3 regions of the Nonomuraea rosea genome follow, and region 1 is predicted to be linked to each of the others. Evidence: riboswitches for the same ligand, from Rfam matches in the RefSeq annotation. Region 1 holds a riboswitch; each other region holds the start of a gene.
The links. Region 1 has a riboswitch for S-adenosylmethionine ahead of ABEA43_RS27220 (ABC transporter substrate-binding protein). Riboswitches for the same ligand answer to the same signal wherever they lie in the genome.
Positions count from the first base shown of each region.

Region 2: another riboswitch for S-adenosylmethionine. It lies ahead of thrC (threonine synthase); the one in region 1 lies ahead of ABEA43_RS27220 (ABC transporter substrate-binding protein).
Region 3: another riboswitch for S-adenosylmethionine. It lies ahead of ABEA43_RS12320 (aminotransferase class V-fold PLP-dependent enzyme); the one in region 1 lies ahead of ABEA43_RS27220 (ABC transporter substrate-binding protein).

Region 1 is NZ_BAABDQ010000012.1:175,846-180,746, forward strand. Features, by position in the region: gene ABEA43_RS27210 (ABC transporter permease) at 1-244, opposite strand, end outside; gene ABEA43_RS27215 (ABC transporter ATP-binding protein) at 241-1,341, opposite strand; gene ABEA43_RS27220 (ABC transporter substrate-binding protein) at 1,320-2,375, opposite strand; SAM riboswitch class IV at 2,469-2,589, opposite strand; gene ABEA43_RS27225 (hypothetical protein) at 2,869-3,780, shown strand; gene ABEA43_RS27230 (sulfotransferase family protein) at 3,797-4,756, opposite strand.
Region 2 is NZ_BAABDQ010000077.1:170-5,070, forward strand. Features, by position in the region: gene ABEA43_RS65895 (cold-shock protein) at 325-525, opposite strand; gene ABEA43_RS65900 (MoaD/ThiS family protein) at 768-1,043, opposite strand; gene thrC (threonine synthase) at 1,068-2,300, opposite strand; SAM riboswitch class I at 2,314-2,455, opposite strand; gene ABEA43_RS65910 (RNA polymerase sigma factor) at 2,535-3,089, opposite strand; gene ABEA43_RS65915 (alpha,alpha-trehalose-phosphate synthase (UDP-forming)) at 3,121-4,545, shown strand; gene ABEA43_RS65920 (MFS transporter) at 4,576-4,901, shown strand, end outside.
Region 3 is NZ_BAABDQ010000004.1:283,541-288,441, reverse strand. Features, by position in the region: gene ABEA43_RS12335 (SAM-dependent methyltransferase) at 1-263, shown strand, start outside; gene ABEA43_RS12330 (cytochrome P450) at 276-1,469, opposite strand; gene ABEA43_RS12325 (TerC family protein) at 1,469-2,281, opposite strand; SAM riboswitch class IV at 2,418-2,533, shown strand; gene ABEA43_RS12320 (aminotransferase class V-fold PLP-dependent enzyme) at 2,577-3,872, shown strand; gene ABEA43_RS12315 (DoxX family protein) at 3,904-4,572, opposite strand; gene ABEA43_RS12310 (NADH-quinone oxidoreductase subunit D) at 4,695-4,901, shown strand, end outside.

The sequences.
Region 1 (4,901 bases):
ACAGCACCGCCACCAGCAGCGCCGTGGCCAGGGTCTGGAGGAGCGAGCCGTAGAAGTACGGCTCGGTGAACACCCGCCCGTACTGCGTCAGGGTGAACCCGGGCAGCGCCGCGTTGAAGGTGTCGACCGGGTTGAAGCTCAGCCGCAGGAGGCGTACGAGCGGCACCAGGAACAGGGCGGCGAGGAAGACGACGAGCGGCAGGACGTACGTCAGGCCGGTCCAGCGGCGCGGCGCGGCCGTCATCCGGCCCCCGTCTCCAGGACGATCACGTCGGCCGGGTCCCAGCGCGCGACGACCGGCGTGCCCGCGCCGGGCGGGTCGGCGTCCGCGCCGGTGTCGGGGACCTGCACGCTCAGCGCGCGGCCGTCGGCCAGGCGCACCTCCACGTGCCAGGCGTCGCCCGCGAAGGCCCGATAGCCGACCGTCCCGGCCACACCGTCCGTGCCTTGGGTATCCAGGCGGATGCGTTCGGGGCGGATCGCGACCACGGCCCGCTCGCCCGGCCCGGCCGGCAGCGGCCCGCAGTCCACCACGATCCCGCCGGCGTCGAGCGTGCCAGCGGGGGTGATCGTGCCCTCCAGGACGTTCGCGGCCCCGATGAACTGTGCCGTGAACCGCGTCGCCGGCCGCCGGTAGACCTCGTCGGGGGTGCCGAGATGCTCGATCTTGCCGCCGTTCATGACGGCCACCCGGTCGGAGAGGGCCAGCGCCTCCTCCTGGTCGTGGGTGACGAACACCATCGTGGTGCCGATCCGCCGCTGGATGGCGCGCAGCTCGGCCCGCATCTCCCTGCGCAGCTTGGCGTCGAGGTTGGACAGGGGCTCGTCCAGGAGCATGACGGCGGGCCGGATGGCCAGGGCGCGGGCCAGCGCCACCCGCTGCTGCTGGCCGCCGGACAGCTGGCCGGGCCGCCGCCCGGCGAACCCCTCCAGCCCGACGAGGCGCAGCGCCTCGGAGATCCGCTCGTCGCGCTCGGCCTTGCCGAGCTTGCGGACGCGCAGCCCGTACGCGACGTTGTCGGCGACGGTCATGTGCGGGAAGAGCGCGTAGTTCTGGAACACCATCCCGAGCCCGCGCCGGTACGGCGGCCGGTCCGTCACGTCGGAGCCGTCGATCACGATCCGCCCGGCGGTGGGCCGCACGAAGCCGGCGATGCAGTTGAGCAGCGTCGTCTTGCCGCAGCCGCTGGGCCCGAGAATGGACAGGAACTCGCCCTTGCGGATGGACAGCCGGTCCAGGTCGAGCACGCGGGCGCCTTCGTAGCCGGCGGCCAGCCCCTCGATCTCGACGTGCCCGGCGCCCTCCTCGGGCAACTCGATCAGCCGAAGATCTGATTCCACCGCTGCTGCCATTCGTTGAGCTTGGGGGTGGCGACCGTGTAGTCGACCCAGACGAACTTCTTGTAGACCTCGGGCCCGTGCTCGACCCACTGCTCGAAGTTGTCGTTGTACTTGATCGTGTTGTTCCCCGCCGCGTACCAGGTGCCCTCGGCGAACGGCTTCTGGTTCTCCGCCGCCGTGAGGTAGTCGAGGAACTTCATGGCCAGCTCGCTGTGCTGAGTGCCGCTGGCGATGAAGTACGAGGTCAGCGCGCCCACGGCGCCCGACTTGGGGTAGGTGAAGCTGATCGGGGAGCCCGCCTGGGCCAGGGCGAACGCGCGGCCGTCCCAGAAGGGCATGATCCAGGCGTCGCCGTTCTCGATGACGGTGGCGGCGGCGCCCGCGTTGGCGGGGAAGGCCGACACGCAGCCCTTCAGCGTCTCCAGCGTGGCGAACGCCTTGTCCACCGCCGCCGGGTCGGACAGCTTGCCGCCCTGCGAGGTGACCAGGGCCGAGAAGAACTCCAGGCCCGGGTTGTAGGTGAGCGGGGGGAGGGCGACGTGGCCGCAGTACTTCTTGTCGAAGATGTCCGACCAGTCCGCCGGGGCGGTCTTGATCTTGTCGTTGCGGTACATGAGGCCGGTCGAGCCGGTGGTCAGCGGTACGCCGTACTGCTTGCCGCCGTAGGCCGACTTCGAGCCGAGCGTCAGGTCCAGGTCCTTCCAGTGCGTCAGCCGGTCGGTCTGGAGCGGCTGGAGCAGACCCGCGGAGGCGGCGGGCAGCGACGCGTCCGGGGTGAAGGCCAGGACGTCGAACGGCGGGTTCTTGCCCCCGGCCGCGCGCAGCTTGGTGAGCCATTCGGCGTTCGCGCCGTAGACGAGGTTCACCTTCGCGCCGGTGTCGCGTTCGAACGGCTCGACGAACGATTTCTTGAACAGCTCTCCCCACGCGCCCGCGAACGCGGTCACCGTGAGCTCTTCCTGCTTCTCCCCACCCGATGTGCCGCCGCCCGTGTCCACGCCGCCGCAGGCAGCCAGCGCCAGTACGACCGCCACGCCCGCTCCCGCCAGGCGAGTGACTCCGCCCTTCATCATTACCTTTCCGTCCGAGCAGCCGGCCAAGGGCGCGGAGGGCAGGGCACGGCTCGAGAACCGCGCTTGCCGCCAGGAGCACCGTTCAGCTCGACGACCATGTCATCACCCGGGGCACCCCGCCACGGTAGGAGGGTTGCCGTCCAGCAAGCCGGGGCTTGGCACTGGACTCTTGACAAAAGCCACTATACCAGTCGGTTTTATGCCAAATCACCTTGGGTGGTTTGTTACTATTCGACACTCTCTCTATACATTAGGTCAAGCTTGGTGGTCAGCATCCTGTTGCCTACCCCAAGCGCCGCATCGCCTAATCCTCCGCCCGTCCATGCGCCGCGTCGCCCCACGCCGGGCAGGTATTTGCCGTAAAATTCATAGGGAATACATGGATTGCTGTGCCGCACGTAAAGGGAGAGTGAGCGCCGTGCCGAGCTCCGTACCGTGGCCTAGTCTCGAGCCCATGTCGATCAATGAGGACGCCCGCGAGCTCGCGGCCCTGCTCCCCACGCCCGATCGCGCGGTCGTCGCGATAGAGCCTGAGGCCGGGGGAGAGGGGCACTGGTCGGGCGCGCCCAGCGCGGTCGCCGCGGACGGGCAGATCTACCTGGCCTACCGCCTGCGCCGCCCGGTGGGTCATGGCCGCGGCTACGCGGTCGTGGTGGCCGGATCGTCGGACGGCGAGCGGTTCGAGCCGCTGGTGACGATCACTCGCGCGGAGATGGACACGGAGTCGCTGGAACGGCCCACGCTGGTGCGCACGCCCGAGGGCCGGTGGCGGCTCTACCTGAGCTGCGCCACGCAGGGGACCAAGCACTGGCGGGTGGAGGTGCTGGAGGCCGCCGGCCCGGCGGGCTTCGACCCGCGCTCGCGCAGGACCGTACTGCCCGGTGACCCGAAGACCGGCGTGAAGGACCCGGTGATCGTACGGCGGGGCGGGGTGTGGCACCTGTGGGCCTCCTGCCACCCGCTGGCCGACCCCGAGGAGGCGGACCGCATGGTGACCGACTACGCCACCAGCGCAGACGGGCTGGAGTGGACCTGGCACGGCACGGCGCTCAGCGGCCGGCCCGGCCTGTGGGACGCCAGGGGCGTGCGGATCTCGGCGGTGCGCTTCGACGGGGACCGGGTGGCGGCCTTCTACGACGGGCGGGCGAGCGCGGCGGAGAACTACGAGGAGCGCACGGGGATCGCGGTGGGCACGGATCCCGCGTCGCTGACCCCGTGCGGCGACGCCCCTGCGGCCTCCTCTCCTCACGGGGGCGGCGGGCTGCGCTACCTCGACCTCGTGGACCTGCCGGGCGGCCGGACCCGGCTCTACTACGAGTACACCCGTGCGGACGGGGCCCACGACCTGCGCACCGAGCTCCGCTGACGCACGGTGTGTTACGTCATCGGGGTGCGGCCGGGCGGCCGTTCCTGGACTGGTGCCGGCCGGGTGGCCGGCTGCCGACCAGGCCGCCCGAGCGCGTCCGCGGCCCCAGCCAGTCGCTGAAGTCCTCGCCGGTGACCTCCTGCAGGAGCAGGATGTCTTCGGTGAAGTACGGCAGGAGCCGCCGCCGCTGCTCCCAGGTCAGCGGCCGGCGGGACCTGCCCCGGTGCTGGAGCAGGTTCTCGATGGGCCGGGCCAGCGGGGCGGGCAGCCGCCGGCGTACCGACGAGAGCATCCGGTGCCGGGGGTTCGCCTCGGGGTGCGCCGTGACGTTCTCCTTCGGCAGGTCGGTGAGCAGGCCCTGCCGTACGCCGAGGAAGCCGCAGATCCGGTCGAGCGTCTCGGCGGGCCGGTCGACGAGGTCCCGGTAACGGAAGATCAGCACCTGTTCGCGGGGGAACAGCGTGAACAGGTGGGCTAACTGCTCCCCATAGCGGCCGAGCCCGACATAGTGCCAGAAGTGCGCCCATCCGGCGGCGATCCGGTGTGGCTCCTCCGCGCAGGCGCGTACGACGTCGTCCAGGGGTTCGAGCCCGGCCGACCACAGGTGCGTCCAGTTGGAGTGGGCGCGCTCGACGGGGTCGCGCAGGATCACGATCAGCCTGGCGTCCGGGACGGCGGCCCGGATACGCCGCTGCGCGTCGAGGTCGTACAGGTAGAACGGGGTGGCCTCGCCCGTCAGGGCACCGGCCGGGGCGGCGGCGAACAGGGCCTCGTAGTCCGGGCGCCGCCAGATGTGCTCGCGGTAGGTCTCGGCGTCGCCCGGGCCGCCTGTGGTGGGCGGCGGGCCGTCGGTGAGGAAGTGCTTGGGCTCCTTGACCGGTGACATGAACAGGTCCGGGTGTAACTGCAGGGCGGCGTGGAGCGCTGTCGTGCCTGACTTGGGCACGCCGACGATCAAGAAATCCGGCAGGGACATGGTCGTCCTCTCGAGCGAGACAGCCAATATCCCAATTACCTACCAAATATATCGATAATGCAACCCCGCAGCACCCGCCCACCAGAACCACCCGCTCCCTTGAGCACCGCCCGGGGCCCCTAAGCGCCAACCCTCCGGGCCCTGA
Region 2 (4,901 bases), on a different contig from region 1:
CCTCCCAGATACAGGGTGGCTTGTCCGGGACCGAGGCGACGCCCGCGACGGCATGGGCCTGCATCTCCGTTCGGCAGACCCCATCGTCTCGATCCGAGTTGCTGGCACTCTGCTGCACAGAGTGCCAACGAACTGTTTAGCACTCTACCCTGTCGAGTGCAAGCGACAGACCACCCGCCCCCGGTTCCCGCCCAGGTCACTCGGTGTCAGTACGGCGGGCCGCTCAGTGCGGCCCGCCGCGCTCGAGTCGACGAAAGGATGTGTGGCGGGCTCGTACGGACTGCGCTGCCGCGCGGTCCCGCCGGTGCGTACCAGTGATGTGAATCAGACCGCGCGGACAGACTCCGCCTGCGGCCCCTTCTGGCCTTGCGTGATCTCGAACTCGACCCGCTGGCCCTGTTCGAGAGATCGATACCCGTCCATCATGATCGCTGAGTAATGGACGAATACATCCTTACCACCGTCTACCGCGATGAAGCCGTAGCCCTTGTCCGCGTTGAACCATTTGACGGTGCCCTGCGCCACTTCCGACTCCTCTTACTGGGCTCTCAGACCTCGCCCATTCCTCCGCGAGACCCGTAATCGTATGACTTAACGGAAAAGTAGCCAGACGATCGCCCTCGACCATACCTGTGGCACGGGGTTTGGCAACAGAGTCAATCCGCAAACTACGTATTTCTCGCGACCTAGGTGGTTCAACGTTGAATTGGCCGGGAAAAGGAGAAGGCGCCCACTCGGGGCGCCTTCAAGATGTCGAGCTATCGCGGTCAGCCGCCGGCGACCGCCGGGATGATGGAGATCTCAGTGCCCTCAGGGGCGGGAGTGTCGAGTCCCTCCGCGAAACGGACGTCCTCTTCCCCAACGTAAACGTTGACAAAACGTCGAATCTTGCCCGATTCATCAAGAATTCTCGCGCCGATCCCCGGGTAGTCGGAGTCGAGCTTGGCAAGCACGTCACGAAGAGTCGCGCCGTCGCCACTCACTTCCGCGATACCCCCGGTGTAGGTGCGCAGAATGGTGGGAATCCGCACAGAAACGCTCATGGTTTAAGTCGCCTTTCCTGGTTGTCAGACAGTCGCGCGGAACGCGTCGAGAGAGGGCCGGATCACGGCGGTGGGCCTGGCGTCGTCGCTGATCGCGTCGAGCGTCTTGAGCCCGTCACCGGTGTTCAGCACCACGGTCTCGGCCTCCGGGTCGAGCTGACCGCTCTCGGTGAGCTTCTTCAGCACGCCCACGGTGACCCCGCCCGCCGTCTCGGCGAAGATGCCCTCGGTGGAGGCCAGGAGCTTGATCGCGGCCACGATCTCCGGGTCGGTGACGTCCTCCACACCCCCTCCGGTGCGGCGGGCGATGTCGAGCACGTACGGCCCGTCGGCGGGGTTGCCGATGGCCAGCGACTTGGCGATGGTGTTCGGCTTGACCGGCTGGACGACGTCGTGCCCCGCCTTGTACGCGGTGGACACGGGCGAGCACCCGGCCGCCTGCGCGCCGAAGATCTTGTAAGGCGTGTCCTCGACCAGGCCGAGCGTCACCAGCTCCTTGAAGCCCTTGTCGATCTTCGTGAGCTGGGAGCCGGAGGCGATGGGGATGATGATCTGCTCGGGCAGCCGCCAGCCGAGCTGTTCGGCGATCTCGTACGCGAGCGTCTTGGAGCCCTCGGCGTAATAGGGCCGCAGGTTGATGTTGGTGAATCCCCACTTGTCGCCCAGCGGGTCGCCGATGAGCTCGGAGCAGAACCTGTTGACGTCGTCGTAGGTGCCCTCGATGCCGATCAGCTTCCCGCCGAACACGCGGGCCATGGCGATCTTGGCCTGCTCCAGGTTCGCCGGGATGAACACGCACGCGTCGAGCCCCGCCCGCGCGGCGGCGGCCGTGACCGCGCCCGCGAGGTTGCCCGTGGAGGAGCAGGAAAGCGTGTGGAAACCGAAGTTGCGCGCCGCCTCGACGGCCATGGCGACCACCCGGTCCTTGAAGGAGTGGGTGGGGTTGCCGGAGTCGTCCTTCACGTACAGGGACTTGATGCCGAGCGCCCGGCCGAGGTTTCCGGCCTTGACCAATTTCGTCCAGCCCGGGTTCATATTGGGCTTACTGGCGACGTCGGCGGGGACGGGGAGCAGAGAGCGGTAGCGCCAGATGTTGGCGGGACCCGACTCGATCTGCGCCCGGGTCACCTCGCCAAAGGAATAGGCCGCCTCAAGCGGCCCGAAACACTCCTGGCAGGCGAAGCTGGGACCCAGGGGGTAACGCGTGCCGCACTCGCGGCAGGACAGAGCGACAGCAGGACCAAAGTCGAGCGACATGAAGCGAGGCCTTCCCTCATCTTCGCCCGCGGCCACCTTGACCGCGAACCGGAATTGGCACCTTGTCCCGGTCGGCCTCGCCAGGTCGCGAGTCACAAGCCGGGAGGGTTGCCGGGGCTTCGCAGGGCCGGTCCCTCCACCCCTCTGGATGAGCAATATTCAGTTGTCGAAAAGGACTCTACCCGCACAAGTGGCCGAAACGGCCACCCGTCTCAGCATGCAAGACGGACAGTCTCAGCGGTAGTCCTCACCAAGCACACCTTGCACATATTTGCGCGCTTGGTGGATGCGCGACTTAGCGGTGCCGAGAGGAATGCCGAGCTGGTCGGCCACCTCGTTGTAGTCGAGCTGGACGATGTCGCGCAGCACGAGCGCCTGCGCCAGGTCGGGCTTGTCGGCCTCCAGCGCCTCCATGGCGTCCAGCAGGTCGAGCCGCGAGCCGGCGATCACGCTGACCCGCCGCGCGTCGGGCTTCTGCATCGGCAGCTCGTCCGAGCTCTGCTCGGCCGCCCTGCGCTTGAGCGTCCTGTACGTGGTCCGCGCGCAGTTGGCCGTCACGATGTGGAGCCACGTGCTGAACCTGGCCCGTCCCTCGAACCGCCCGATGTTGCGCGCCACGGCCAGCAACGTGTCTTGAGAGGCTTCCTCCGCATCCTGGTGATAGGGCAGGATCCGGGCGCAGTGCCGCATCACATCGGGCTCGATCCGCGCCAGGAGCTCGCCAAGTGCGCGATGATCTCCGGCGGCGGCCGAGCGGGCGAGTTCCTCGGTTAGCTCATCAAGCGCCATAGCTGGGATCCTATGGTCGAAGGGAGCTCGAATGAACAGCGTCCTGGTGGCCTCCAACAGAGGACCGGTCTCCTTCACCGTCTCTGACGACGGCGAACTGACCATGAAACGCGGTGGTGGCGGCCTGGTGTCCGGGTTGTCGGGAGTGGCCAAAGGGGACGGCGTGCTGTGGGTCTGCGCGGCGCTGTCCGACGGTGACCGCAGCGCGGTGCGGCAGGCTCCCGGCGGCCGGATCGACCACGCCGGCTATGACACGGGCCCCTTGCGGATGCTCGACATCCCGCCCGCCGTCTTCCACCGCGCCTACAACGCGGTGGCCAACTCCACTTTGTGGTTCGTCAACCACCTGCTCTACGACATCCCCAACGCACCCAACTTCGGCACGAAGTTCCAGCGCGAGTGGGAGTCCTATCGCGACTACAACGGCGTGTTCGCGCTCGCGCTGGCCGAGGAGGCCGGCCACGAGGCCCGCGTGATGGTGCAGGACTACCACCTGACCCTGACCCCGGCGATGCTCCGCGCCGAGCGGCCGGATCTGCGCATCGCCCACTTCAGCCACACGCCGTGGGCGCCGCCCGAATACTTCTCCCTGCTGCCCGACGAGGTGGCCAGGGAAGTCCTGGAAGGCATCCTGGGCGCCGATCACGCCGGGTTCCTCACCGACAGGTGGGCCCAGGCGTTCATGGACTGCTGCGTGGCGCTCCTGGGCGCGGAGGCCGACCGGGTCGGCCGCAGCGTCACCCACGAGGGCAGGACGACCCGCATCGGCGTGCACAGCCTCGGCGTGGACGGCGCGGCGCTGTGGGAGCGGGCCTGCGAGCCCGACGTCGAGTCGCACATGACCGCGCTCAGGGAGCAGGTGGGCGACCGCCGGCTGATCGTCCGCATCGACCGCACCGAGCTGTCGAAGAACATCGTGCGCGGCCTGGTGGCCTACCGCGAGTTCCTGGCCGCGCACCCCGAGTGGCACGGGCGGGTGGTGCACCTGGCGTTCGCCTATCCGAGCAGGCACGACCTGCCCGAATACCGCGAATACACCGCGTCGGTGCAGCGCAGCGCCCAGGAGATCGAGGACGAATACGCCACCGAGGACTGGGATCCGCTCATACTCAACGTCAACGACGACTATCCGCGTTCGCTGGCCGCGTACCGGATGGCCGACGTGCTGCTGGTCAACCCCATCCGCGACGGGATGAACCTGGTCGCCAAAGAGGGTCCCGTCCTGTCGCCGCGCTGCGCGCTCGTGCTGTCGCGCGAGGCAGGGGCCGCCGCCGAGCTGGGGCCGTACGCGCTGATGGTCAACCCCTACGACGTCAGCGGCACGGCGGCGGCGCTGCACGAGGCGCTGATCATGCCCGAGGACGAGCGGCGGATGCGCCGCGACAAGCTGCACGCGGCGGCCACCGCGCTGCCGCCGCAGAAGTGGCTCGCGGCCCAGCTCGACGCACTGGCCTGAAAGGTCCTGCCTACCATCGGGAGCTCAAGGGTGACGACGGTCTCAGAGCCCGTCCGGCTGGTCAGAGACCGCCCGACGTGGCTCATCTACCTGCAGCTCGGCACGTTCGCCATCTTCCTGTACGGCCTCAGCGCCGCCCTGCCGCTCCTGCGCGCGGACCAGCGGACCTCGGCCACCGTGGCCGGGCTGCACGGCACCGCCATGGCCCTCTGCACGATCGCGGCCGGGCTGGCGCTGCCGCTGCTCACCAGGCGGTTCGGCAGGCGGGCGACGAGCTGGATCGGGATCGCGGGGATGAACGCCGGCGTCCTCCTGGTCCTGCCCACCGACTCCCTGGTCCTGACCCTGCTCGGGTA
Region 3 (4,901 bases), on a different contig from region 1:
ATGGGACCTGCGATATCACGGCTCATGTCGCACTTGACGCGTGCGCGGAGGCCGGGCGGCGGGCCGGTGCGATATCCACAGCCTTGTCCACACAGCGTGATGCGCTGAGGGAGTTGGGCATCACCGGCACCCGGCCTCCGGTCGAGCTGGCGAGGTCGGATCCGCGGGGATATGTCCGGGCGTTGTCGAGGGCGTCGGAGGAGGGCGAGCTGATCGATCCGTCCGGGTTCGGCGGCTTCGGCTGGCTCAGCCAGACCTGCTGAGGCTCGGCCGGCTCAGCCTGTGGCGTTGAGCTCAAGGGAGTGCAGGCCGCGGATGACGTAGCCGGGCTTCCATTCGGGCTCGCGCCGCAGCTCCAGCTTGGCCGCCCGGTCCAGCAACGCGCCGAACGACTCGATGAGCTCGATGCGGGCCAGCGGCGCGCCCAGGCAGAAGTGGATCCCGGCCCCGAAGGAGATGTGCGGGTTGTCGGCGCGGCCCACGTCGAGCCGGTCCGGGTCGTCGAACACGGTCTCGTCCCTGTTCGCCGAGCCGAACAGCAGCGCCACCTCCGTGCCGCGCGGGATCCGCACGCCGTGGACCTCGATGTCCTCCAGCACCCAGCGCTCGAACATCTGCAGCGGCGTGTCCCAGCGCATCAGCTCCTCGACGGCCGTGGGCAGCAGCGAGCGGTCCTCGCGCAGCCGGGCCAGCTCGGCCGGATTCCTGAACAGGGACCACCAGCCGTTGCCCGTCACGTTCACCGTGGCCTCGTGGCCGGCGTTGAGCAGCAGGACACACGTGCCGACCAGCTCGTCCTCGGTCAGCTCGTCGATCTGGGCGAGGGCGCTGACCAGGTCGTCGCCGGGGTTCGCGCGGCGGTCGCGGGCCAGGGACTTGAGGTAGCCGGCGAACTCCGACGCCGCCCGCACCGCGGTGTGCTGGGCCTCGGGGGCGGGGTTGAGCTCGTACATGCCGCAGATGTCGGCGGACCAGGGGCGCAGCAGGGGGCGGTCGGGCTCGGGGATCCCGAGCATCTCCGCGATCACCGTCACCGGGAGCGGCTCGGCGACGTCGGCGATCAGGTCGCCGCCGCCCCGCTCCACGTACGCGTCCACCAGGCCGCCGGCAATGGCCCGCACCCGGGGGCGCAGCGACTCGACCATGCGCGGCGTGAACGCCCTGGAGACCAGCCGGCGCAGCCTGGTGTGCACCGGCGGCTCCACGTCGAGCATGCCCGCCCTGATCACCCGCCAGAACGGCTCCTGGAACTCCGGCTCCGGCTCCCTGCCGAACTCCTCGTCCGTGGCCACGTGCAGATAGGACCGGCCCAGGCGGCGGTCCCTGAGCAGGGCGTTCACGTCGGCGTGCCGGGAGATCAGCCACTGGCCCGTCGGCTCGAAGTAGCTGACGGGCGCGTCGCGCCTCAGCTCCTCGTAGACCCGGTACGGGTGAGCCACGAAATCGGGATTCCAAGGATCAAAGCGCACTAGTCCATCTTAGGAGGGGAAGTGTCCCGCTCAGGGTCCCGCTCAGAGACCTGCTCAGGGACCTGCTCAGTGTCCTGTTTAGGGGCCGCCGCCGGCTGCTTGGTGTGCCTGCCGCGCATCCGGATGTTCAGCAGCTCCACGATGACCGAGAAGGCCATCGCGAAATAGATGTAGCCCTTGGGGATGTGCTGGTCGAGACCCTCGGCGACGAGCACCACGCCGATGAGCACGAGGAACGCCAGCGCCAGCATCTTGATGCTCGGATGCTGGTCCACGAACCGGCTGATGGGCCCGGAGGCGAACAACATCACCAGCACCGCCACCACGACGGCCGCGACCATCACGCCGAGTTCGTCGACCATGCCGACGGCGGTGATCACGGAGTCGAGCGAGAACACGACGTCGAGCACCATGATCTGCAGAATCACGGAGGTGAAGGAGGTCACGGCCTGCTGCTTGCCGTCCTTGTCCGCCGGCGCGTCCATGCTGTGGCCGATCTCGGTGACGCTCTTGGCCAGCAGGAACAGGCCGCCGAGCAGCAGGATCAGGTCACGTCCCGATATCTCGTGACTGAAGATCTCGAAGAGCGGCTCGGTGAGCCGCACCACCCACGACAGCCCCAGCAGCAGGAGTAACCGGCTGATCAGCGCGGCGCCCAGGCCCAGGACGCGCGCCCGGTCCCGCTGCTCCGGTGGCAGCTTGCCCGCCAGGATGGAGATGAAGATGATGTTGTCAATCCCCAGGACGATCTCCAGGGCGACAAGGGTGAAGAAGCCGATCCAGATATTCGGGTCGGTCACCCAGTCAAGCATCTGCGCACCTCCATGACGGGTTGGGCGGGGTTTCCCGGTAGCAACGAGTCAGTCGGCACATAAGTTCGCGGACTTGCTTCGGACATTGAGGCGGCAGTGTGATGAACAGGCTTCTTATTGGTATAGTCCTGGCGTAGGTCATGAGTGCCAGCGACAAGCCCCGGCTAGCTGGCCGGCAACCCTCGCGTCCGCGGCGGGGTGCCCCGGGTGAAGACCTGGTCCGTCACGAGGTGTGACGGGCAAGCGCGGGCTCTGTGGCTGCTCCCACGGGTCCGATGACCCGAGGAGATTTGCCGTGTCCACGCTGACGATCTTCAACTCCGTGCCCGCCGCCGAGGCCCCCGCGAACGCGCCCGCCGCGAGCGGCCGGTCGATTCCCGCCGTGCTCGGCGCCGACCTCGAAGTGCCGGTCAAGGGCGGCAGGCTGGTCGGCTACGCCAACCTCGACTACGCGGCCAGCGCCCCCTGTCTGGAGCCGGTCAGCGCCGCCGTCGCCGCCGCGCTCCCGGCCTACTCCAGCGTCCACCGCGGCGCGGGTTACGCCTCCCAGCTCACCACCGCCAGGTACGAGCAGGCACGCCACACGGTCAGAGCCTTCGTCGGAGCGCGTCCCGACGACGCCGTGATCTTCACCCGCAACACCACCGACGCCACGAACCTGCTGGCCGGCTGCCTGCCCGAGGGCACCACCACCGTGGTCTTCGACACCGAGCACCACGCCTCGCTCCTGCCCTGGCCCGCGTCCGTACGGCTGGCCGCGCCCGCCTTCCCCGGCGAGGCCGTGCGCGCCGCCGACGAGGCGCTGGCCGCGATCGACGGGCCGAAGCTGCTGGTCGTCACCGCCGCCTCGAACGTCACCGGCGAGCTGTGGCCCATCGCCGCCCTGGCCCACATCGCGCACCGGCATGGGGCCCGCATCCTGGTGGACGCCGCGCAGCTCGTACCGCATCGGCGGCTCAACCTGACCGCGCTCGGCCTGGACTACGTGGCCTTCTCCGGGCACAAGCTGTATGCCCCGTTCGGGGCCGGCGTGCTGGTCGGCCGCCGCGACTGGCTGGCCGAGGGCGAGCCGTACCTCAAGGGCGGCGGCGCGGTGCGGTCGGTGGGTGAGACCGCCGAGTGGCACGACGACCCCGAGCCGCGGCACGAGGCGGGCACCCCGAACGTGCTGGGCGCCATCGCGCTGGCCGCCGCCTGCGACGCGCTCAGCGCCACCGGCTGGACCGAGCTCGTCCGCGAGGAGGAGCGGCTGATCGCCCGCCTGCGGTCGGGGCTGGCCTCGGTCGAGGGCGTGCGGGAGCTGTCGCTGTGGGGGGACGATCACCCGCGCGTGGGCATCGTGTCGTTCACCGTGGCCGGCTACTCGGCCCGCGAGGTGGCCGAGGTGCTGTCCAGCGAGTACGGCATCGGCGTCCGTGACGGGAAGTTCTGCGCCCACCCGTTCCTGCGGCACCTGCTGGGCGCCCAGGACGCCGACGGCGGATGCGACGACGACACCACCTCCGCGATCCGGGCCTCGATCGGCATCGGGACCACGCAGGAGCACGTGGACCGGCTGGTCGAAGCCCTCCGGGACCTGGTCTCCCGCTGAGCACGCGAAACAGGCCGCCGGCCCGGCCGGGTCAGCGGTTCGGCGGTTTGCGGTGCTCGGGCGGCTCGTCGGCGACCAGGGCGTCGATGTCCCGCATGTCCTCGTCGTTGAGCCTGCCCGCCTTGGGATCCGACGGCTGCCTCGGCACCTCGGGCCGCTCGGCCGGCTCGGTGGACGCCGCGGGTGTCGTCGGCCCCCCGGTCGTGCGCACGTTCGAGGGCTCGACCCGGCCGGCCGCCGAGCTCGGAGCGTAGGGCGCGAGATCGTCCTCGGCCGCACGGCGTTCGGAGCGCCTGCGGAACATCGAGTGGAAGATGCCGTCCAACCCGATCCGTCCCCCGCCCAGGGCCAGGAACAACAGGCTGAGCGCACCCAGCGCGCCGGGCAGCTCCCAGCCGTTGCTTGAGGTCAGCACCCCGTTGCCACCGTGCACGAACGCGATCGCACCGAGCATGTTGAGCAGCAGCAGCAAGGCGACGGGCCGCACCAGCAGTCCGAGGATGAGGAAGATGCCGCCGACGGTCTCGACGATGCTGGAGAACCCGGCTGCCAGCTCCGGCATCGGGATCCCCATGTCCCTGAACTGCTGCGTCGTGGCTCCGAGGCCACCCTGCCACTTCTGCCAGCCGTGCGTCACGAAGATCACGCCTGTCACGATCCGCGCGATCAGAGCCGCGATGTCAAACACAACTCTCTTCATGGTGATTTCTCCCCCCGTTCCCGATATTCCTCCCCATGTCCGACTTCGGGATGCGTTTCCACACCATTTCTTGACCATCCCCCGCGCTGGATCAACACCAGTGAGGGTGGCAGCATGGCCGTATGACGGAACGCGTGGTCGGGATCGGAGCCGGCGCGAAAGAGCTGGCCACCGAGGACATGATCCTCAACATCGGCCCGCAGCACCCGTCGACCCACGGGGTCCTGCGGCTCCGGCTCACGCTCGACGGCGAGCGCATCGCCACCGCCGAGCCGATCGTCGGCTACATGCACCGGGGCGCGGAGAAGCTGTTCGAGGTGCGTGACTAT